Regions from separate parts of the Brevundimonas sp. BAL450 genome, predicted to be linked through region 1. Evidence: predicted binding sites of a transcription regulator. Region 1 holds the regulator's gene; the other holds the start of a gene.

Region 1 (9,713 bases):
GGCGTCAAAGGCCGGGTCGGCAGCGAAGGCCTCCGTCATCGCCCCAGCGCCGCCCGCTGCATGGCGAACAGCTCGGCGCAGCCGCTTTCGGCCAGCCCGAACAGGCGGTCGAACTCGGCCCGGCTGAAGCCGCGCTTCTCGCCGGTGGCCTGGATCTCCACGATGTCGCCTGACCCGGTCAGGACAAAGTTGGAATCGGCCTCGGCATTGGAATCCTCTTCGTAATCCAGGTCCAGCACGGGCGTATCCATGAACACGCCGCAGGACACCGCCGCCACCTGATCCAGAATGGGGTCGGTTTTCAGCACGCCCTCGTCCTTCAGGTAGTTCAGGGCCGAGGCCATGGCGACCCAGGCGCCGGTGATGGCGGCGGTGCGGGTGCCGCCGTCGGCCTGGATCACGTCGCAGTCGATCAGCACCTGACGCTCGCCCAGCGCCTTCATGTCCACCACCGCCCGCAGCGAGCGGCCGATCAGGCGCTGGATTTCCTGCGTCCGGCCCGACTGCTTGCCCGCCGCCGCCTCCCGCCGGCCCCGGGTGTGGGTGGCGCGGGGCAACATGCCATATTCCGCCGTGACCCAGCCCTGCCCCTTGCCGCGCAGCCACGGCGGCAGGCTTTCCTCCACCGACGCGGTGACCAGAACCTTCGTATGGCCAAAGCTGACCAGGCACGAGCCCTCGGCGTAGCGATTGACCCCGATCTCGAGGGTGACGGGGCGAAGCTGTTCGGGCGTGCGGTCAGACGGGCGCATGGGTCTCGCTTATCGTATTGGAAGTGGTGGCCCGGACGCTTATCCTGAAAGGGTGAGCCTGTCCCGTCCAGAAGCCGTGAAAGCCGTTTATCCGCACCCCCCCGCAGCGGAGGCCCGGTCATGAGCCTGTTCGCCCCCTCCGCCCCCCTGACCATGCTGGACGACCGGGCGCGCGACATCTTCCGCCGCATCGTCGAGACCTATCTGGAGACCGGCGAGCCGGTGGGTTCGCGCACCCTGTCCCTGAGCGGGGTGTCCCTGTCGCCGGCCTCCATCCGCAACACCATGCAGGACCTGACCCTGGCGGGGCTGCTGCACGCGCCCCACACGTCGGCCGGAAGGGCGCCCACCCACGCGGGCCTGCGTCTGTTCGTGGACGGGCTGCTGGAGATCGGCGACGTCAGCCAGGAGGAGCGGCGCGAGATCGACGCCCGTCTGGCCGTCCACAAGGGCGCGGCGGGCCGCGGCGGCTTCGAGGAGGCGCTGGATGCGGCCTCGTCCCTGCTGTCGGGTCTGGCGGGCGGCGCCGGCGTGGTGGCCAGCCCGGTGCGTGACACCGGCGTGCGCCATGTGGAGTTCGTGGCCCTGGGTGAGGATCAGGCGCTGGCGGTTCTGGTGGCCGAGGACGGCACGGTTGAGAACCGCCTGATGCCGCTGGCCGCCGGGGTCACGGCCTCGACCCTTCAGGAAGCCTCCAACTTCCTCAACGCCCGGCTCAAGGGCCGACCGCTGCAGGAGGCGCGCAGCGAGATGAGCGCCGAGCTTCAGGCCGCCCGGCGCGATCTGAACGAGGCCGCCGCCCGGCTGGTGGAGGACGGCATGGCCGCCTGGTCCGGCGGACCGGACCGCGAGCGGGCCCTGATCGTGCGCGGCCGCGCCAATCTTCTGCAGGACCGCGAGGCGCTGGAGGATCTGGAGCGGGTGCGCGTCCTGTTCGACGACCTGGAGCAGAAAGAACAGCTGATCGGCCTTCTGGACGGGGTCACAAACGCCCAGGGGGTGCGCATCTTCATCGGCGCCGAAACGCGACTGTTTTCACTTTCGGGTTCCGCCGTGATCGCGGCGCCCTATATGTCGGGCCGACAGCGGGTTCTGGGCGCCATCGGCGTAATCGGACCTGCAAGACTGAACTACGCCCGTGTCATTCCGTTGGTGGACTATACCGCCCGGGTGCTGGGCCGGATGCTGGACGGACAGGAAACGTGAGCGACACCTATAACGACCGAAACGACGCCGAAGCGCGCGACGAAGCCGACCTGAACGCCGAGGCGGGGCTTGACGCCGATCCCGCCCACGCGTTCGAGCAGGAGGACGATCTGGGCCCCATCGACGCCCTGATCACCGAGCGCGACGAGTGGAAGGACCGCGCCCTGCGCGCCGTAGCCGAGGCCGACAACGTCAAGCGCCGCGCCGAGCGCGAGATGAATGACGCGCGCGCTTACGCCATCACCCGCTTCGCCCGCGATCTGCTGGGCGTGGCCGACAATCTGTCGCGCGCCTTGCAGGCGGCTCCGAAGGAGAACGCCGACGCCGCCGTGGGCGGTCTCGTCACCGGGCTGGAGATGACCGAGAAGTCGCTGCTGTCGGCCTTCGAGACAAACGGCCTGACCCGCGTGGCGCCCGAGGCGGGGGAGGCGTTCGACCCCAACCTGCATCAGGCCATGATGGAGCAGCCCTCCGACACCGTGGCGGCCGGCCAGGTCATCCAGACCATGCAGGCGGGCTACGCCCTGTTCGGCCGGGTCGTGCGTCCCGCCATGGTGGTGGTGGCCGCGCGGGGATCTGGCGGCGGCTCGCAGGAGCCCGGCGCGCGACTCGACGCCAAGGTCTGATACCTAGAGGTGAGCCTGGAAGTGCGCCAGCAGGCGTGACCAGCCGTCCGCCGCCGCTTCGGCCTGATAGCTGGGGCGGTAGTCAGCGTGAAAGGCGTGTCCGGCGCCCGTATAGAGCACGATCTCGCTGGCGGTCTGGCCCTCCCGGGTCAGGGCCTCGCGCATGGCTTCCACCGACGCGACCGGAATGCCCCGGTCGTCCTCTCCGTACAGGCCCAGCACCGGCGCCTTGAGGTCGCCCGCCAGGTCCACCGGCCAGGGCGCGCCGGCGGTCGCGCCGTCTTCCGGGGCCAGCCGCCCGTACCAGGCGACGCCCGCGTCAAAGGCGGCGAAGCGGGCCACCGCCTGCCAGACCACCTTGCCGCCCCAGCAGAAGCCGGTGATCCCCACCCGCTCACTGTCGGCCCAGATCTGGCCGCCCAGCCACTGCAGGGTCGCCGAGACGTCGCCCATGACCTGTTCGTATCCGGCCGCCCCAACGATCTCGAACACTCGCGCCATGTCCGACAGGGGCGCTGGATCCTCCACCCGCACGAAGAAGGCGGGGGCGATGGCCGCATAGCCCTCCCTGGCCAGGCGGCGGCACACGTCCTGGATATAGGCGTGCACGCCGAAGATCTCCGACGCCACCACCACGATGGGGAACGGCCCTTCGCCCTCGGGCCGCGCCACATAGGCGGGCAGGTCGAAGCCGTCCGGCGCGGGCAGGTTCACCGTCTCGGTCACCAGTCCGTCGGCATCCGTCACCACCGGCTCGGCCGATTGCGACACCGCCGCGGTCGCATAGCCGGCGAACAGCAGGCCCCCCAGCAGCCGGCGACTGATCTTGAAATCCTCGGGCCGGGGGCCTTCGGGGCGGATCAGGTTCACGCTCATGACGGGTCTCCGGGGGTCGGCTCGGGAAAGCGCGACTGTGCGCCGCCCCGTGGGTCCGGTCCAGTCACGACCCGGTCAAGCGGCCGTTCAGGCGGCACGTCGCAGGGTCAGGTTCATGCGCCCGCCCCCCGGCAAAAGGCTGGACGATCCGCCCAGAATCCGGTCGATCCCGTGCCGCGCCAGCCGCGCCGGCCCTGACAGCATGCATGCATCCCCCGAGGCCAGCCGCACCGAGCGCGTCCGCCCGCCGCCCGCCGCCCCGATCCGGAACACCGCCGTGTCCCCCAGCGAGACCGACAGCACCGGCGCGGTCAGGTCCCGCTCATCCTTGTCCTGATGCAGGCCCATGCGGGCGTCGGCGTCATACAGATTGACCAGACAGGCGTCGGGCGGCGCGGGCCAGCCGGTCAGATCGTCCCACAAGGTCAGCAACATCTGGGGAATCGGCGGCCAGGGCGCGCCTGTTTCGGGATGAACCGCCTGATAGCGATAGCCCGCCCGGTCCGAGACCCACCCCAGCGGCCCCAGATTGCTCATACGCACAGAGAACGGCCGTCCGCCTGGCGTGACAGGCCGATACAGCGGCGCGGCCTCCAGCGCCGCCAGCACCTGATCCCGCAGCTGCGCCTGATCCGCAGCCGTCAGTCGCCCCGGCCAGAGGCGAAAACCGTCGAGCGAGTCATCCAGCGTCATGTCGGCGGGCGAGGTCATTGACCCCATATCGGATGGGCCTGATCTCGCGCCAAGCCCTTGCACCCCTTGCGGGCTTTCCCATATCCGACCGGAACGTGGACAAGACCCTATTCCTTTGAGGGAATTGTTCGCTTAAGGAGCCCCACCGCCGGTTCGCCCGGCAAGCCTAACAACCCACAGGGGGCGGTCACGCGCGGCGCTTGATCCGAAGGCCGCCGCATCGCCCGCCGATACGGAGTGAAAGACAACGCCCATGAGCAAGATCATCGGCATCGACCTCGGCACCACCAACTCGTGTGTTGCGGTCATGGACGGCAAGAATCCCAAGGTCATCGAGAACGCCGAGGGCAACCGCACCACCCCGTCGGTGGTCGCGATCCAGGAGGACGGCCAGTCCCTGGTCGGCCAGCCGGCCAAGCGCCAGGCGGTCACCAACCCCGAGAACACCTTCTTCGCCATCAAGCGCCTGATCGGCCGCAGCTATGACGACCCCGTCGTGGCGAAGGACAAGAAGATGGTCCCCTACGAGATCGTCAAGGGCCCCAATGGCGACGCCTGGGTGCGCGCCCACGGCAAGGACTATTCCCCCCAGCAGGTCTCCGCCTTCACCCTTCAGAAGATGAAGGAGGCCGCCGAGGCCTATCTGGGCGAGAAGGTCGAGAAGGCGGTCATCACCGTCCCGGCCTATTTCAACGACGCCCAGCGTCAGGCCACCAAGGACGCCGGCAAGATCGCCGGCCTTGAGGTCCTGCGCATCATCAACGAGCCCACCGCGGCCGCGCTGGCCTATGGCCTCGACAAGAACGACGGCCAGAAGATCGCCGTCTACGACCTGGGCGGCGGCACCTTCGACGTCTCGATCCTGGAGATCGGCGACGGCGTGTTCGAGGTGAAGGCCACCAACGGCGACACCTTCCTCGGCGGCGAGGACTTCGACCTGCGTCTGGTCGATTATCTGGCCGATGAGTTCAAGAAGGAGCAGGGCGTCGACCTGCGCTCCGACAAGCTGGCCCTGCAACGCCTCAAGGAAGAGGCCGAAAAGGCCAAGAAGGAGCTGTCCTCGGTCACCCAGTACGAGGTCAACCTGCCCTTCATCACCATGAACGCCTCGGGCCCGCTGCACCTGAACATCAAGCTCTCGCGCGCCAAGCTCGAAGCCCTGGTGGACGACCTGATCCAGCGCAGCATCGAGCCGTGCCAGAAGGCCCTCAAGGACGCGGGCCTCAAGGCCTCGGACATCGACGAGGTCATTCTGGTCGGCGGCATGACCCGCATGCCCAAGGTGCAGGAGGCCGTGAAGGCCTTCTTCGGCCGGGAGCCGCACAAGGGCGTGAACCCCGATGAAGTGGTGGCGCTGGGCGCCGCCGTTCAGGCCGGCGTGCTGCAGGGCGACGTCAAGGACGTGCTTCTGCTGGACGTGACCCCCCTGACCCTGGGCATCGAGACCCTGGGCGGCGTGTTCACCCCCCTGATCGAGCGCAACACGACGATCCCCACCAAGAAGAGCCAGGTGTTCTCCACCGCCGACGACAACCAGTCGGCCGTGACCATCCGGGTGTTCCAGGGCGAGCGGCCCATGGCGGCGGACAACAAGATCCTCGGCCAGTTCGACCTGATGGGCATTCCCCCCGCACCGCGCGGCATGCCCCAGATCGAGGTGACCTTCGACATCGACGCCAACGGCATCGTCAACGTCGGCGCCAAGGACAAGGCCACCAACAAGGAGCAGTCGATCCGCATCCAGGCCAACGGCGGCCTGTCGGATGAGGACATCGAGACCATGGTCAAGGAGGCGGAAGCCAACGCCGCCGCCGACAAGGCCCGCAAGGAGCTGGTCGAGGCCCAGAACGGCGCCGACAGCCTGATCCACTCCACCGAGAAGGCCATGGCCGAGCACGGCGACAAGGTCTCCGGCGACGACAAGACCGCCATCGAGACGGCCCTGGCCGACCTCAAGTCCGCCCGCGAGGGTGAGAACGCCGAGGACATCAAGGCCAAGACCCAGACCCTGGTCCAGGCCTCCATGAAGCTGGGCGAGGCCATGTACGCCGCCCAGCAGGGCTCCGGCGACGGCGCTGACGGCGCCCAGGCCGAGCAACCCGCCGACGACGGCGTGGTGGACGCCGAGTTCGAGGAAGTCTCGGACTCCGACGACAAGAAGAGCGCCTGAGGCGGTCTGACCGAGCAGAGCCCCGCTCGCTTCTCCAGTGAGGCGAGCGGGGCTTTTTTCTGATCGCGGATGGCGATACCCCTGACCTTCATGCGGATATTGCATCCGTCGGGGCGGACACCATCTGAGGCATGACGACGGCGCCGGAGCCCTTCGGCGCGACGGGGCGAAACAAGGAATCGGGTACGCCTTATGGCGCGTGACTTCTACGAAATCCTGGGCGTCGAGCGGACCATCGACGCGGCCGGCCTCAAGGCGGCCTATCGCAAGCTGGCCATGGCGCACCACCCGGACCGGAACGGCGGGTGCGAGGACTCCGCGGCCAAGTTCAAGGAAATCAGCGAGGCCTACGGCGTCCTGTCGGACGACCAGAAGCGCGCGGCCTATGACCGGTTCGGCCATGCCGGGGTCAACGGCGGCGCGGGCGGGCGCGGCGGCGGGCAGGGCTTCCACGACATCAACGACATCTTCTCCGAAGTGTTCGGCGAGGCGTTCGGCGACGTGTTCGGCGGGGCCCGCTCCCAGCGCGGCGGACCGCGCCGGGGCTCGGACCTGCGGCATGATCTGGAGATCACCCTGGAGCAGGCCTACCGGGGGCTGGATGCGGAGATCACGGTCCCCACCACGGCGACCTGCGAGACCTGCAACGGCTCGGGCGCCAAGGCGGGCAGCCAGCCGACCACCTGCGCCACCTGCGCCGGTCAGGGGCGGGTGCGTCAGGCCAACGGCTTCTTCGCGGTGGAGCGCACCTGCCCCCACTGCGGCGGCCAGGGCAAGGTCATCAAGGACCGCTGCGGCTCGTGTCACGGCCACGGCCAGGTGCGCAGGAACCGCACCCTGTCGCTGAAGATCCCGGCGGGCGTGGACGACGGCTCGCGCATCCGGCTGGCGGGCGAGGGCGACGTGGGCATGGGCGGCGGCCCGCGCGGCGACCTCTATGTGTTCCTGTCGGTGAAGCCCCACGAGCTGTTCGAGCGGGACAATCTGGACCTGCTGGTGACCGTCCCCGTGCCCATGACCGTGGCGGCCCTGGGCGGCGAGATCGAGGCCCCGTGCCTGGTGTCGGAGGCCTGCGACGGCCAGTGCCGGGCCTCCGTCAAGGTCCCCGAGGGCGCCGAGACCGGCAAGACCGTGCGCATCAAGGGCAAGGGCATGCCCCGGCTGGACGGCCGCGGGCGCGGCGACCTGGTGGTGGAGCTGTTCGTGGAGACGCCCCAGAACCTCAACGCCCGCCAGAAGGCGCTTCTGAAGGAGCTGGCCGAGTGTTGCGGCGAGGCCCAGAACCCCCGCAACTCCGGCTTCGCCTCCAAGGCCAAGCGGTTCTGGAGCGAGATCACCGGCAGCGACGATACGCCCAAGAAGGAAAGCGCGGCTTGAGCGGCGTGATCCATGTGGGCGTCTCGGGCGCCCGGGGCCGCATGGGCCGCGCCGTCGGCCAGGTGCTGGACGCGCGCGAGGATCTGGTGGTGGCCGCCCGCTTCGACCGCGGCGAGACCCCGGACCTCTCCCTTTGCGACGTGGTCATCGATTTCTCGACGCCTGACGCCTCCGTCGAACTGGCCCGCCATGTGGCGGCGCGCGGCGGCCCGGCGCTGGTGATCGGCTCAACGGGGCTGAGCGACGATCAGGAAGCCGAGATCACGAAAGCCGCCGACAAGGTGGCCATCGTGCGCAGCGGCAATTTCTCGCTGGGCGTCAACATCCTGGTGGGACTGGTGGAGCGCGCCGCGGCCCGGCTGGACGCGGCGGACTGGGACATCGAGGTGCTGGAGAGCCATCACCGCAAGAAGGTGGACGCCCCCTCAGGGACCGCCCTGATGCTGGGAGAGGCCGCGGCCATGGGCCGGCATGCCGACCTGGCGGAGCTGCGCATTGCGGCGCGCGAGGGCATAACCGGCGAACGCCCCGTTGGCGGCATTGGCTTTGCGGCCCTGCGCGCCGGGGGCATCGTGGGCGACCACACCGTCCTGTTCGCCTCGGAGGACGAGGTCCTGACCCTGAGCCATTCGGCCATCGACCGGTCCCTGTTCGCCCGGGGCGCCGTGGCCGCCGCCGTCTGGGTCAAGGCCCGCAGCCCCGGCCTGTACGACATGCAGGACGTGCTGGGCTTCCGGCAGGCCTGAGCCCTCTTTCCTGATTTCGGGCCCCTCCCCGTTCGGCTCCCCGTCTGTGGCGGGTGAGATTTCAAACTCGCGGGCGGAAAAAACAGGGTGCGAATTGTCCGAATGGTCCGAAATCGGCTTCGCGGACGGCGCGGTTTCGGCCGCGTCGCCAGCCGTGACGGGCGTGGCGGTTTCGGACTGCGGGGCGGAAAAAACAGGGTGCGAATTGTCTGAATTGTCCGAAACGCCGACGCCGGGGGCGCCGGGCGCCGCCGGTTCGGGCGCGGCCTCGGCGGACGGCCGCCGTATGTGCGCATAGTAGTTGGGCATCTCGGCGAAGCGGGCGTTGATGGCGGCCTGGCGGGCCTCGAGATTCGTGTGGTCGACCCAGGAGGGCGGCGGCGGCGGCGACGGTTCGGGATCGGGACGCGCCGCCTGGGCCATCAGCTTTTCATGCAGACGCATCCACGACCCGGCCTCCACCGCGCGGCCGGCCTGCAGGGCGCGGTTCATGCGGATCAGGGCCGTGTGGGCCATTTCCCGATAGTCGGGCAGGGTCGCGGCCTCGTCGGAGTCCAGGTCCACCGGGTCGGGGGCGGCGTGGGGCGTGTCCAGGCGGCGCCATCCCCCGGAGGCCGCGCGGTCCCGCAGGGTGCTGACCTTGAGGCCGTAACGGGCGCAGACGTCCGCCGCCGTATCGCCGGCCTGATAGTCCTGCCGGGCCAGATCCCAGACCTCGTCCGACGCCCGGCGATAGCCGCCGCGCGCGGCGTCCCGGGATGGGGCGTCATTGAAGAAGGCCGCGTCGATCTCGGCCCGGTCCTGCGCCGAAGGCCAGTGCGCCGGGTCGCGCCCGTGGTCGTCCATGATCCGTCTCCTCGCGTGGAGGCGGGAGTTTACGGGCCGTGGGAAGGCGGCGGCGTGTTTCGGGGTGTTCTGGCGCGAAATCGGGGCGGGGCAAGGGATTGGGGGCGGGAAATGCGGGGATTAATCCTCCCCCATCGGGGGAGGTGGATCGGCGCGAAGCGACGAGACGGAGGGGGCTGAGGCCGAGGCTGCGGAGGATTGTGGGTGCGCTGGATCGGTGAGGGAGACCGCCCGCCGGCCATCCAGTCCGCCGCAAGCCCCCTCCACCGCTTCGCGGTCCCCCTCCCCCGATGGGGGAGGATTTAGCGGCCGCTCACGCGCGCGTTCAGGCCCGCAAGGACGCCGTCCAGGTTGTTCAGCACCGCCGTGGCGGGGATGCGCAGAACCTCGATGCCGCGCAGGTTCAGCCATCGGGTGCGCT
Region 2 (9,713 bases), on a different contig from region 1:
CGATGCGGTCCCGCCCGCAGATGATCTCCATGGCCCCGGTCTGGGCGCAGGCCGTGCCGCTCCACGGGCCCGTGGCGGGCGGCGCCGCATCGGCGATCAGGGTCAGCAGCGGGGTATGCACCCGGGCGTAGCCGCCGGGGCCCATGCCCTCCACCGGGCCGGGATCGTCCTCGTCGTGGGCGCGGGCGGCGGCGACCAGGGCCGGGTCCAGCGCCCCGCCGCCCTGGAATGCGGCCAGCCGCCCGTCGGGCAGGGTCAGGGTGCGCAGCCCCATGGTCAGCCGCCCGATGGCCAGCGCCAGCTCCGGCGGCGGCGTCTCGGCCAGCTGCAGCAGCACGTCGTCCAGGGTCAGCAGGTCCAGCAGCAGCTCCAGGCCCGCCTGGGGCGAGCGGCTGGCGTGGGCGCCGTCCTCGCGCACCGTGTGCTTGAGGGCGGACGCCAGCTTGTTCAGGGCGCGGCGACGCAGCGACGCGCCCGCCTTGCCCCCCAGTGCACACCCGGCCACGGCCGCCGCCGTGCGCTGGGCAGCGTTCTCGGCCAGTCCGCCGGGGGGGCGCAGAAGCTGCCGCGCCTGCCGGGCCAGGATGTCGGCCAGCAGGGCGCGGTCCGCCTCATTGGCCACCGCCGCCATGCGCCGGGCCGCGCAGGCCAGGTTGAACACCCGCCGGGCCAGAATGTCGGGCTGCCATGAGAACGGCGACCAGTGGGAGAACACCGCGTGCCAGCCCAGGGTCAGGCGCAGCGCCTCGCGCGCGCCCTTCTCTCCGGCCAGCATCAGCGACGGCAGCCAGGCGAACTCGTGCAGGGCGACGGCGAACGACCGGCTGGGGCTGGGCCGGTTCCAGGGGTCCTCGGGGCTTCTCAGGTCCATGGACACGCCGGACAGCATCATGCGTCCGCCCAGCAGCGCGCGGCCGATCTCGGCGTCGCTGGGCCGGAAGTCGCGCGGCGTGGCGGCGAAGCCCTCGGCGCGGGGCCACTTCAGGGTCTGGTGATAGCCGGGCAGGCCGTACAGCTCGATGAAGGACTGGCGGGTCAGCAGGCGTCCCGCGATGGCCGGGGCCAGGCTCCAGCCGCCGGGGCTGGGCGCGCGCTTCACCGGCGCGGGCGCGGCGGGGCGCGAGGGATCGGCGAAGGGGGCGCTGGGCAGTTTCACGCGGCGGCCTTCAAAGCCTTTATGTTGTCGGCGTAGGCGTCCGCCCCCCCCTTGAACACCGAGGACCCCGCCACCAGCGCATCCGCGCCGGCGGAGACGCAGGCGCCCGCATTGGCCGCCACCACCCCGCCGTCCACCTGAAGGTGCGCGGGACTGCCGGCGCGATCGAGGATGGCGCGGGCGCGTTCGATCTTGGTCAGGGCGCTGTCGATGAATTTCTGGCCGCCAAAGCCCGGATTGACCGACATGATCAGCACCAGGTCCACCAGATCCACCACCTCCTCAAGGATGCTCAGGGGCGTGGCCGGGTTGAACACGATGCCCGCCCTGGCTCCCAGGCCCCGGATCGTGCCCAGGGTGCGGTGCAGGTGCGGTCCGCTCTCGGGATGGACGCTCAGAATGTCGGCGCCGGCCTCGCGGTAGGCCTCCAGCCACGGGTCCACCGGCGCCACCATCAGGTGCACGTCGAACGGCAGGGTCGAATGGGGCCGCAGGGCCTTCACCACCGCCGGGCCGATGGTCAGGTTCGGCACGAAATGGCCGTCCATCACATCCACATGCACCCAGTCGGCGCCCGCGGCCTCGATGGCCGCCACTTCCTGTCCCAGCTTCGCGAAATCGCTGGCCAGGATCGACGGACAGATCAGGGGAGTTTTCACCATGCCCCGACTTACGGCGGGCGCGCATGAGGGGCAAGCGGGGAGGGACGATCAGGCGGAGTTCAGATGACCTGAATCAGGAGCCAACTAATTTAGCTACAGCGTTATCAGCCCACGCGTCTCATACACCGAGGGCTCGTACGGCTTGGCCCGAATGAATGCCGAGGAGGATGTGTTGAGAATCACTTCCGCCTCCCCCGAAGTCGTCAGCTTCAGGAGCGGTGCCTGCCAATCGACGATTTCGCCCGCGAAATGCGATACCTGCCCATCATCGTGGACGGTGAAACTGTAAGTTTTTCCAATCTCAAACATCTGCATCTCCATGTCATCAGTATTCCAAGGATTGCATATCGTTGCGTCAATATCGGTCATGGAAAAGGGCGGGCCCATCGCTGGACCCGCCCTTCTGTTCAGTCTGAGCTGAATGGTCCCGGCTCGGCGTCGCGGGCCGCTAGGCGACCCGCTCGTTGGCCGGGATGACGGACTTAAAAGTCCATGCCGCCCATGCCGCCCATGCCGCCGCCCATGTCCGGGGCGCCGCCGCCCGAGGACTTCTTGGGAGCGTCAGCCACGGCGGCTTCGGTGGTGATCAGGATGCCGGCCACGGAGGCGGCGTCCTGCAGGGCGGTGCGGACCACCTTGGCGGGGTCGATCACGCCCATCTTCACCAGGTCGCCGTACTCCTCGGTCTGGGCGTTGAAGCCGAACGAGGCGTCCTTGTTCTCCAGCACCTTGCCGACCACGATGGAGCCTTCGACGCCCGCGTTCTCGGCGATCTGCCGGATCGGGGCCTGGATGGCGCGGCGGATGATGGCGATGCCCGCGGTCTGATCGGCGTTGTCGCCCTTCAGGCCTTCGAGCGCCTTGGTCGCCTTCAGCAGCGCGATGCCGCCGCCGGGGACGATGCCTTCTTCAACCGCCGCACGCGTGGCGTTCAGGGCGTCGTCGACGCGATCCTTCTTCTCCTTGACCTCGACCTCGGTCGAGCCGCCGACGCGGATCACCGCGACGCCGCCGGCCAGCTTGGCCAGACGCTCCTGCAGCTTCTCCTTGTCGTAGTCCGAGGTGGTGTCCTCGATCTGGCGCTTGATCTGGGCGATGCGGCCCTCGATCGCGTCCTTCTCGCCGACGCCGTCAACGATGGTGGTGTCGTCCTTGGTGATGGTGACCTTCTTGGCCTTGCCCAGCATGTCCAGGGTGACGTTTTCCAGCTTGATGCCCAGGTCTTCCGAGATCACCTGGCCGCCGGTCAGGACGGCGATGTCCTCCAGCATGGCCTTGCGGCGGTCACCGAAGCCCGGCGCCTTGACCGCCGCGACCCGCAGGCCGCCGCGCAGCTTGTTGACCACCAGGGTGGCCAGGGCCTCGCCCTCGATGTCCTCGGCGATGATGACCAGCGGTCGACCCGACTGAACCACGGCTTCCAGGATCGGCAGCATGGCCTGCAGCGAGGACAGCTTCTTCTCGTGGAGCAGGATCAGGGGCTCCTCGAGATCGGCCTCCATCTTGTCGGCGTTGGTGATGAAGTAGGGCGACAGGTAGCCGCGGTCGAACTGCATGCCTTCCACGACGTCCAGCTCGGTCTCGGCGGTCTTGGCTTCCTCAACCGTGATGACGCCTTCGTTGCCGACCTTGTCCATGGCCTTGGCGATCATCTCGCCGACTTCCACGTCGCCGTTGGCCGAGATGGTGCCGACCTGGGCGATTTCCGAGTTGGCCGAAACCTTCTTGGAGGTGGCCTTGATCTCGGCGAGGACGGCGGTGACCGCCTTGTCGATGCCGCGCTTCAGGTCCATCGGGTTCATGCCGGCCGCGACCGACTTCAGGCCTTCCTGAACGATGGACTGGGCCAGAACCGTGGCGGTGGTGGTGCCGTCACCCGCCTTGTCGTTCGTCTTCGAAGCGACTTCGCGGATCATCTGGGCGCCCATGTTCTCGAAGGCGTCTTCCAGCTCGATTTCCTTGGCCACCGAAACGCCGTCCTTGGTCGAGCGCGGGGCGCCGAAGGACTTCTGGATGACCACGTTGCGGCCCTTGGGCCCCAGGGTCACCTTCACGGCATTGGCGAGGACGTTGACGCCGCGCAGCATCTTGTCGCGCGCGTCGGTGTTGAAATGTACGATCTTGGCGGCCATGTTCGGCAGCTCCTATCTATTGATTTCGTTTAAGAAGGTGGTCGACGCGGGTGCTTAGGACAGCACGCCCAGAACGTCGGATTCCTTCATGATGATCAGGTCGTCGCCATCGATCTTCACTTCCGTGCCCGACCACTTGCCGAACAGGATGCGGTCGCCGGCCTTCAGCTCCAGGGCGTTGACCTTGCCGCTGTCGTCACGGGCGCCGGGGCCGACGGAGACGACTTCGCCTTCCTGGGGCTTTTCCTTGGCCGTGTCGGGGATGATGATCCCGCCCTTGGTCTTGGATTCTTCTTCCACGCGCTTGACCAGCACGCGATCGCCGAGAGGACGAAACGCCATCTGTATGATCTCCTTAAAGGATCGAGTTCCTGCCCGGGCCATGGCTGTTAGCAGCCACCCTGCCCGAGTGCTAATGCAGCCGGGAGATAGGCCCCGGGCCCATGCGGGTCAAGGGTTTGGCGTCAGAGAATTTTCTGCGCGGGCCGGGTGGGCCAAGCTCCAGTCGGCGCGAACCTGACGCTCGAACAGGGCCTGGGTGCGGCGCAGGGCGCCGGCCCGGGGGTCGGTTGCGGCGCCGATCCGCTGGAACAGGGCGGCTTCCGCCTCGTCCAGATGCCGCCGCGCCTCGGCGGCCCGGCCGTCGTCCAGCAGGAAGTCGGCCACGGCCACGGTCTGGCGCATGGCCTCGGGATGGCCCGGCGACAGGCGCGAGCGGGCGATATCCAGGGTGCGCCCGTAGACGGCGTCCGCCTCCGCCTTGCGGTCCAGCTTCGCCAGGGTGTGGGCGTAGCCGTCCAGGGTGGCGAGAATGTCGGGACTGTCCGTCCCCACGGCCGGCTCCAGCGCCGCCAGGGCCTGCACGAACAGGGGCTCTGCTTCCGCATGCCTGTCCTGATCGCCCAGGATCAGGGCCAGGTTGGCGAAGGCGATGCCGGTGAACGGATGATCCGGCCCGGCCACCGTCACCAGCAGATCGGCGGCGCGGCGGAAGACGGGATCGGCCTCGGGCGAGCGGCCGGTCATGCGCAGGTGCCAGCCCAGATTGGTCAGGCACTGGGCCAGAAGCTCATCGTCGCCCGAACTTTCGGCGATGCGCACGGCGCGGCGATAGACCGGCTCGGCCGCATGTTCGCGACCCCGGCGGCGCAGGATGTTGCCCAGATTCGACAGGGCGATGGCCACGTGGGGGTGATCCGGCCCGTTGACCGCTTCGTAGACCGTCAGGGCGCCACGGTAGGCCCGGTCCGCCTCGTCATACCGGCCCTGCGCCTGCAGGCTGACCGCCAGCTGGTTCTGGGCGTCGCCGGTCAGGGAATCGGCCTCCCCCAGATGCTCGCGGCGCAGGGTCAGGGCCCGGCGCGCGTGGACCTCGGACTCTTCGGCCCGGCCCAGAAAGTCCAGAATGCGCGCCCGGTCATAGGCCAGGGCCGCCTGTCCCGGCCCGTCCAGGGCGTCGCCGCCCAGCGCCTCGGACCGGTCCAGCAGGGCCAGGGCTTCGGCGTAACGGCCCTGATTGGTGCGGATGCGCGCCAGGGATGCGGTGGCCCGCCCAGCCGCCCCGTGGGCTTCGGGCCCCGCGGCTTCCAGCCGCCGGGCAGCCTCGGCCAGCACCGCATAGGCGCCGTCCACGTCGCCCAGGGCCAGACGGGACCGGGCGGCATCCGTGAAGGCCTCGGCCGCCCCCGCCGCATCATGGTTCAGGACCAGGGCCCGCCCGGCCTCCGCGAAGGCTTCGGCGGCGCCGGCATGGTCGCCCGCGTCACGGCTGTCCCGCGCCGAACGGGCCAGAACCTCCGGGTCCGCCGAGACGGTCACCCGCGAGCCCACGCCGGTCTGGGCTGCGGTCTGGGCCACAGCCGGGCGGGCCCCCGGCAACGCCAGCAGACCTGCCGCCGCCAGGACGCAGAATGACCGAACGCGAAACCCCATGGGCGCCTCCCGTAACGACGGTATGGCCTGGCCGGTCCTGCCGCAAGGCCGTCCTCAGCCTGAACGGCGGATGAACGGAGGCCTCCGGGGACGTTCAGCCCGGCTGGCCAGGATGAAGGCTCACCAGACATCCCGCCCATCTCGGCGGATGCGACTGAAAGGAGCCCATCATGATGAACTTCCGCACCCTCGCCGCCGGCGCCGCGGGCGCCCTGGCCCTGACCGCCGCCTCCGCCGCCCCCGTGTCGGCCGATGACCGCGAGCGCGACGCCCTGATCGGCGCGGGCATCGGCGCCATCGCCGGCGCCCTGATCGGCAACGGCGACGGCAGCTATATCGCCGGCGGCGCAATCGCCGGCGCGGCCCTGGGCTACGCCAGCGCGGACGATGACGACCGCCGCTATTACAGGAACGGGCGCTACTACCGGGACGGCCGCTACTATCGCAACGCCGACGAATGGCGCCGGTACAACCAGCGCTACGACCGTCGCTATGATCGGCGGGCGGACCGCCGCGACTGGCGTCATGATCGCCGCGACGACCGCCGCGACTGGCGACAGGACCGTCGTGAGGACCGCCGCGACTGGCGCCACGACCGTCGGGACGATCGCCGCGATTACCGCCGCTGGTAAGGATTCAGGACGACGCTAGATCGTCTCTCTCTCTCTCTCTCTCTGAGGGGCGGATCCGGAAGGGTCCGCCCCTTTCGCTTGCCGTCACTCGGACAGGCGATCGATCAGGGCTGTGGTCGAGGGATCGTGGGGGCGGGACTGACCGCTTTCGATCTCGCCCAGGATGGTGCGAGCCATGGCCTTGCCCAACTCCACGCCCCACTGGTCGAAGCTGTTGATGCGCCAGATGACCCCCTCCACGAACACCTTGTGCTCGTAAAGCGCGATCAGGGCGCCCAGGGTCTCGGGCGTCAGGCGCTCCATCAGGATGGCGGTGGACGGCCGGTTGCCGGGGAAGGTCTTGTGGGGCGCCAGGCGGTCGGCCTCGGCGGGCGCATGACCGGCGGCGATCAGCTCGTCCCGCGCCGCCTTCAGCGACTTGCCCATCATCAGCGCCTCGGCCTGGGCCAGGGCGTTGGCCCAGAGGGCGGGCTGGGGCCGGTCCTCCTCGTCGCGGGCGACCACCACGAAGTCGGCGGGCACCGTCTCCGGCCCCTGATGCAGCTGCTGGAAGAAGGCATGCTGGCCGTTGGTGCCGGGCTCGCCGAACACCACCGGACAGGTCTGGCGCGGCACGGGAGACCCGTCATCGCGGATGCGCTTGCCGTTGGACTCCATCTCCAGCTGCTGCAGGAAGGCGGCCAGACGGCGCAGGCGGTGGGCGTAGGGCGCCACCGTGCGCGCGCTGCGGCCCAGTCCGTTGACGTTCCAGATTTCGGCGGCGGCCATCAGCACCGGCGCGTTCCGCTCCAGCGGCGCGTCCCGGAAGTGGGCGTCCATGTCCGCCGCCCCGTCCAGCATGCGCTGGAACAGCTCCGGCCCCAGGCCGATGGCGCAGGACAGTCCCACCGCCGACCACAGGGAGTAGCGCCCGCCCACCCAGTCCCGGAAGGCGAAGGTGCGGCCGCAGCCGAACCGCTCGGCCAGTTGCGGCGCGGCGGTGACGCCGATGAAGTGCCGGTCCAGACCGTCGACGGGCAGGGCGGCCGCCAGCCACCGGCGGGCCAGCTCGGCGTTGGCCAGGGTCTCCTGGGTGGTGAAGGTCTTGGAGACCACGATCACCAGGGTGGTTTCGGGGTCCAGCCCGGTCAGGGTCTGGTCCATCTCGGCCCGGTCGATGTTGGCCACGAAGCGGACCTCGATATCCGGCGTGCGCGGCGCCAAAGCGTCCCAGACCAGCCGTGGCCCCAGATCCGACCCGCCGATGCCCACATGGACCACCGTCCGGAACGGCTTGCCCGTGGCGCCTGCCTCATCGCCCGAACGCACCGCGCGGGCGTAGTCGGCCATGGCCTTGCGCACCGCCTTCACCTCCCGCGACACCGGTTCGCCCAGGGCGCGATAGTCGGCGCCGGGCCGCGCTCGCAGGGCGGCGTGGAGCACGGCGCGCCCTTCGGTGAAATTGACCGCCTCGCCGCCGAACAGCCGTGCCCGCGCCGCCTCGATCTCGGCCCCGTGCGCCAGGCCCAGCGCCGCCTCCATCCCCTCCCGGGTCCAGCTCTGCTTGGACAGGTCGATGGTCAGGCCCGCGGCCTCCACCGTCAGGCGCGACAGGCGGTCCGGGTCGGCGGCGAACTGATCGACGATGCGCACGCCGCGATCCCGGGCGGCGACGGAGTCAAAGGCGGTCCAGGCGGCGTCGAGATCCATGGCGGGCTCCTTCGCAATCGGGCGCGATCGAACAGGGTCAACACATCGTTTACGGGGCAGGCGTAAGCCGGGGCAACCGGCATTCCGTCGAATCGCCGCCGAAGGAGCCTGCCATGTCCTGCGGACTGATGATCGCCGCCGCCCTGATGCTGACCGATCCCACCGTGGCGGCCGCGTCTGCAGTCACACCGTCGGCCGAGACGCCGGTGGCGGGCGAGTCCCTGTTTCTGGACATCGTGTCCCGTTCACAGACCCTGAAAGGGGTGGTCGACGGCTGGATCGAGACCGGCTTCGACGCCGCCGCCTTCGCCGGCTTCCGCCAGGACGCCGAGGCCCTGGCCGCGCTGGACATGCAGGGCCACATCACCCTGCGCGACCGCAATGTGGACGGCGACCTGAAGTGCATCCTGCGCGGCATCGCCGAGGACATGCCCGGCCGTCTGGACGCGATTCAGAATGCGCCCGACGACCGCGAGCGGGGCGTGGCGCTCAGCGAGCTGTCGCACCTGCTGGACGACAACGCCGCCGTCATCCTCGCCCCGCCGCAACCGGCCTCCTGAGGACTCAGGCCGCCTCGGCGCCCTCTTCAAGCTCATCGGCGTATTTGATCGAACAGCCATACGGCTGGGCGAACGGAGTCGCCACGGGACGGCCGGCTCCGTGGTCCTCCAGAGCTGCGCGCACATAATTGGTCGCGCCGTCCAGCGTCGCAACGTCGGCGCTGGGCCGGTCGTCGATGCCGCCGGTGAAGATGATGCGGCCCTCCTCGTCGATCACGCGCATGTCGGGCGTGGTGACCGCGCCATAGGCCCGGCCTGTCTCGCCGGTGGGGTCCGCCAGCAGGTGGGTGAAGCTCGCGTCGTACTCGGCCCGCCAGCCGCGCGCGTCCTCGCCCTCCACATAGCCCTGGGTGCCCGGGGCTGACGAGATGATGGTCAACCAGACCACGCCGTCCTGGGTCGCCTCCTGCTGAAGCGCCTGCATCGGCCCGGTGTAGTGCTTGCGCACATAGGGGCAGTCCTCATTGGTCCATTCCAGAACCACCACCCGGCCACGGAAATCGGACAACGAAACCTGTTCGCCCTCGGCGCTGACCAGGGTGAAGTCCGGCGCCATCTGGCCGTCAGCCTCGGCGGTCTCGGTGGTTTCGGGTGCGTCGGCGGGCGCCTCGGCCGGTTGATTGCAGGCCGCCAGAGCGAGGGCGGACGCGGCGGCCATGGCCAGGATGCGGATCTTCATGGGATGGGCTCCTTGGTTGGTCGAAGGGATCAGGCGGCGTCGTTGAGCGCCTCGGCCACGAGGCCGGGGGTCAGAAGCTGGGGCAGGATGCGCGGCGCGTCGGAACCGGAACCATAGATCAGATACAGCGGAACGCCCGAGCGGCCGTGCCGCTCCAGCTCCCGCGCGATGGCGTCATCCCGCAGGGTCCAGTCCGCGACCATATAGACCGCGCCGGTGGTCTCGACGGCGCTCCGCACCCGGTCCGACGCCAGGGCGGCGCGCTCATTGA

Evidence for each region. The regulator HrcA, encoded in region 1, represses chaperone genes, less so after heat shock. The targets are predictions, from matches to a motif close to GTTAGCANTCNNNNNNNNNGANTGCTAAC.
Region 2: the regulator HrcA is predicted to act here: its motif matches at 4,339-4,367, upstream of groES (co-chaperone GroES).

What each region holds. Positions count from the first base shown of each region.
Region 1 is NZ_JADWOW010000059.1:318-10,030, reverse strand. Features, by position in the region: gene IWC96_RS12365 (HIT domain-containing protein) at 1-39, opposite strand, end outside; gene rph (ribonuclease PH) at 36-752, opposite strand; gene hrcA (heat-inducible transcriptional repressor HrcA) at 873-1,958, shown strand; gene grpE (nucleotide exchange factor GrpE) at 1,955-2,584, shown strand; gene IWC96_RS12345 (dienelactone hydrolase family protein) at 2,588-3,460, opposite strand; gene IWC96_RS12340 (alpha-ketoglutarate-dependent dioxygenase AlkB) at 3,548-4,171, opposite strand; gene dnaK (molecular chaperone DnaK) at 4,407-6,323, shown strand; gene dnaJ (molecular chaperone DnaJ) at 6,516-7,700, shown strand; gene dapB (4-hydroxy-tetrahydrodipicolinate reductase) at 7,697-8,446, shown strand; gene IWC96_RS12320 (endonuclease domain-containing protein) at 9,595-9,713, opposite strand, start outside.
Region 2 is NZ_JADWOW010000060.1:117,100-126,812, reverse strand. Features, by position in the region: gene IWC96_RS13475 (heparinase II/III family protein) at 1-1,156, opposite strand, end outside; gene rpe (ribulose-phosphate 3-epimerase) at 1,153-1,815, opposite strand; gene IWC96_RS13465 (hypothetical protein) at 1,912-2,187, opposite strand; gene groL (chaperonin GroEL) at 2,301-3,950, opposite strand; gene groES (co-chaperone GroES) at 4,005-4,292, opposite strand; gene IWC96_RS13450 (tetratricopeptide repeat protein) at 4,401-5,882, opposite strand; gene IWC96_RS13445 (hypothetical protein) at 6,053-6,514, shown strand; gene pgi (glucose-6-phosphate isomerase) at 6,599-8,203, opposite strand; gene IWC96_RS13435 (hypothetical protein) at 8,317-8,763, shown strand; gene IWC96_RS13430 (thioredoxin family protein) at 8,768-9,442, opposite strand; gene IWC96_RS13425 (protein-disulfide reductase DsbD family protein) at 9,472-9,713, opposite strand, start outside.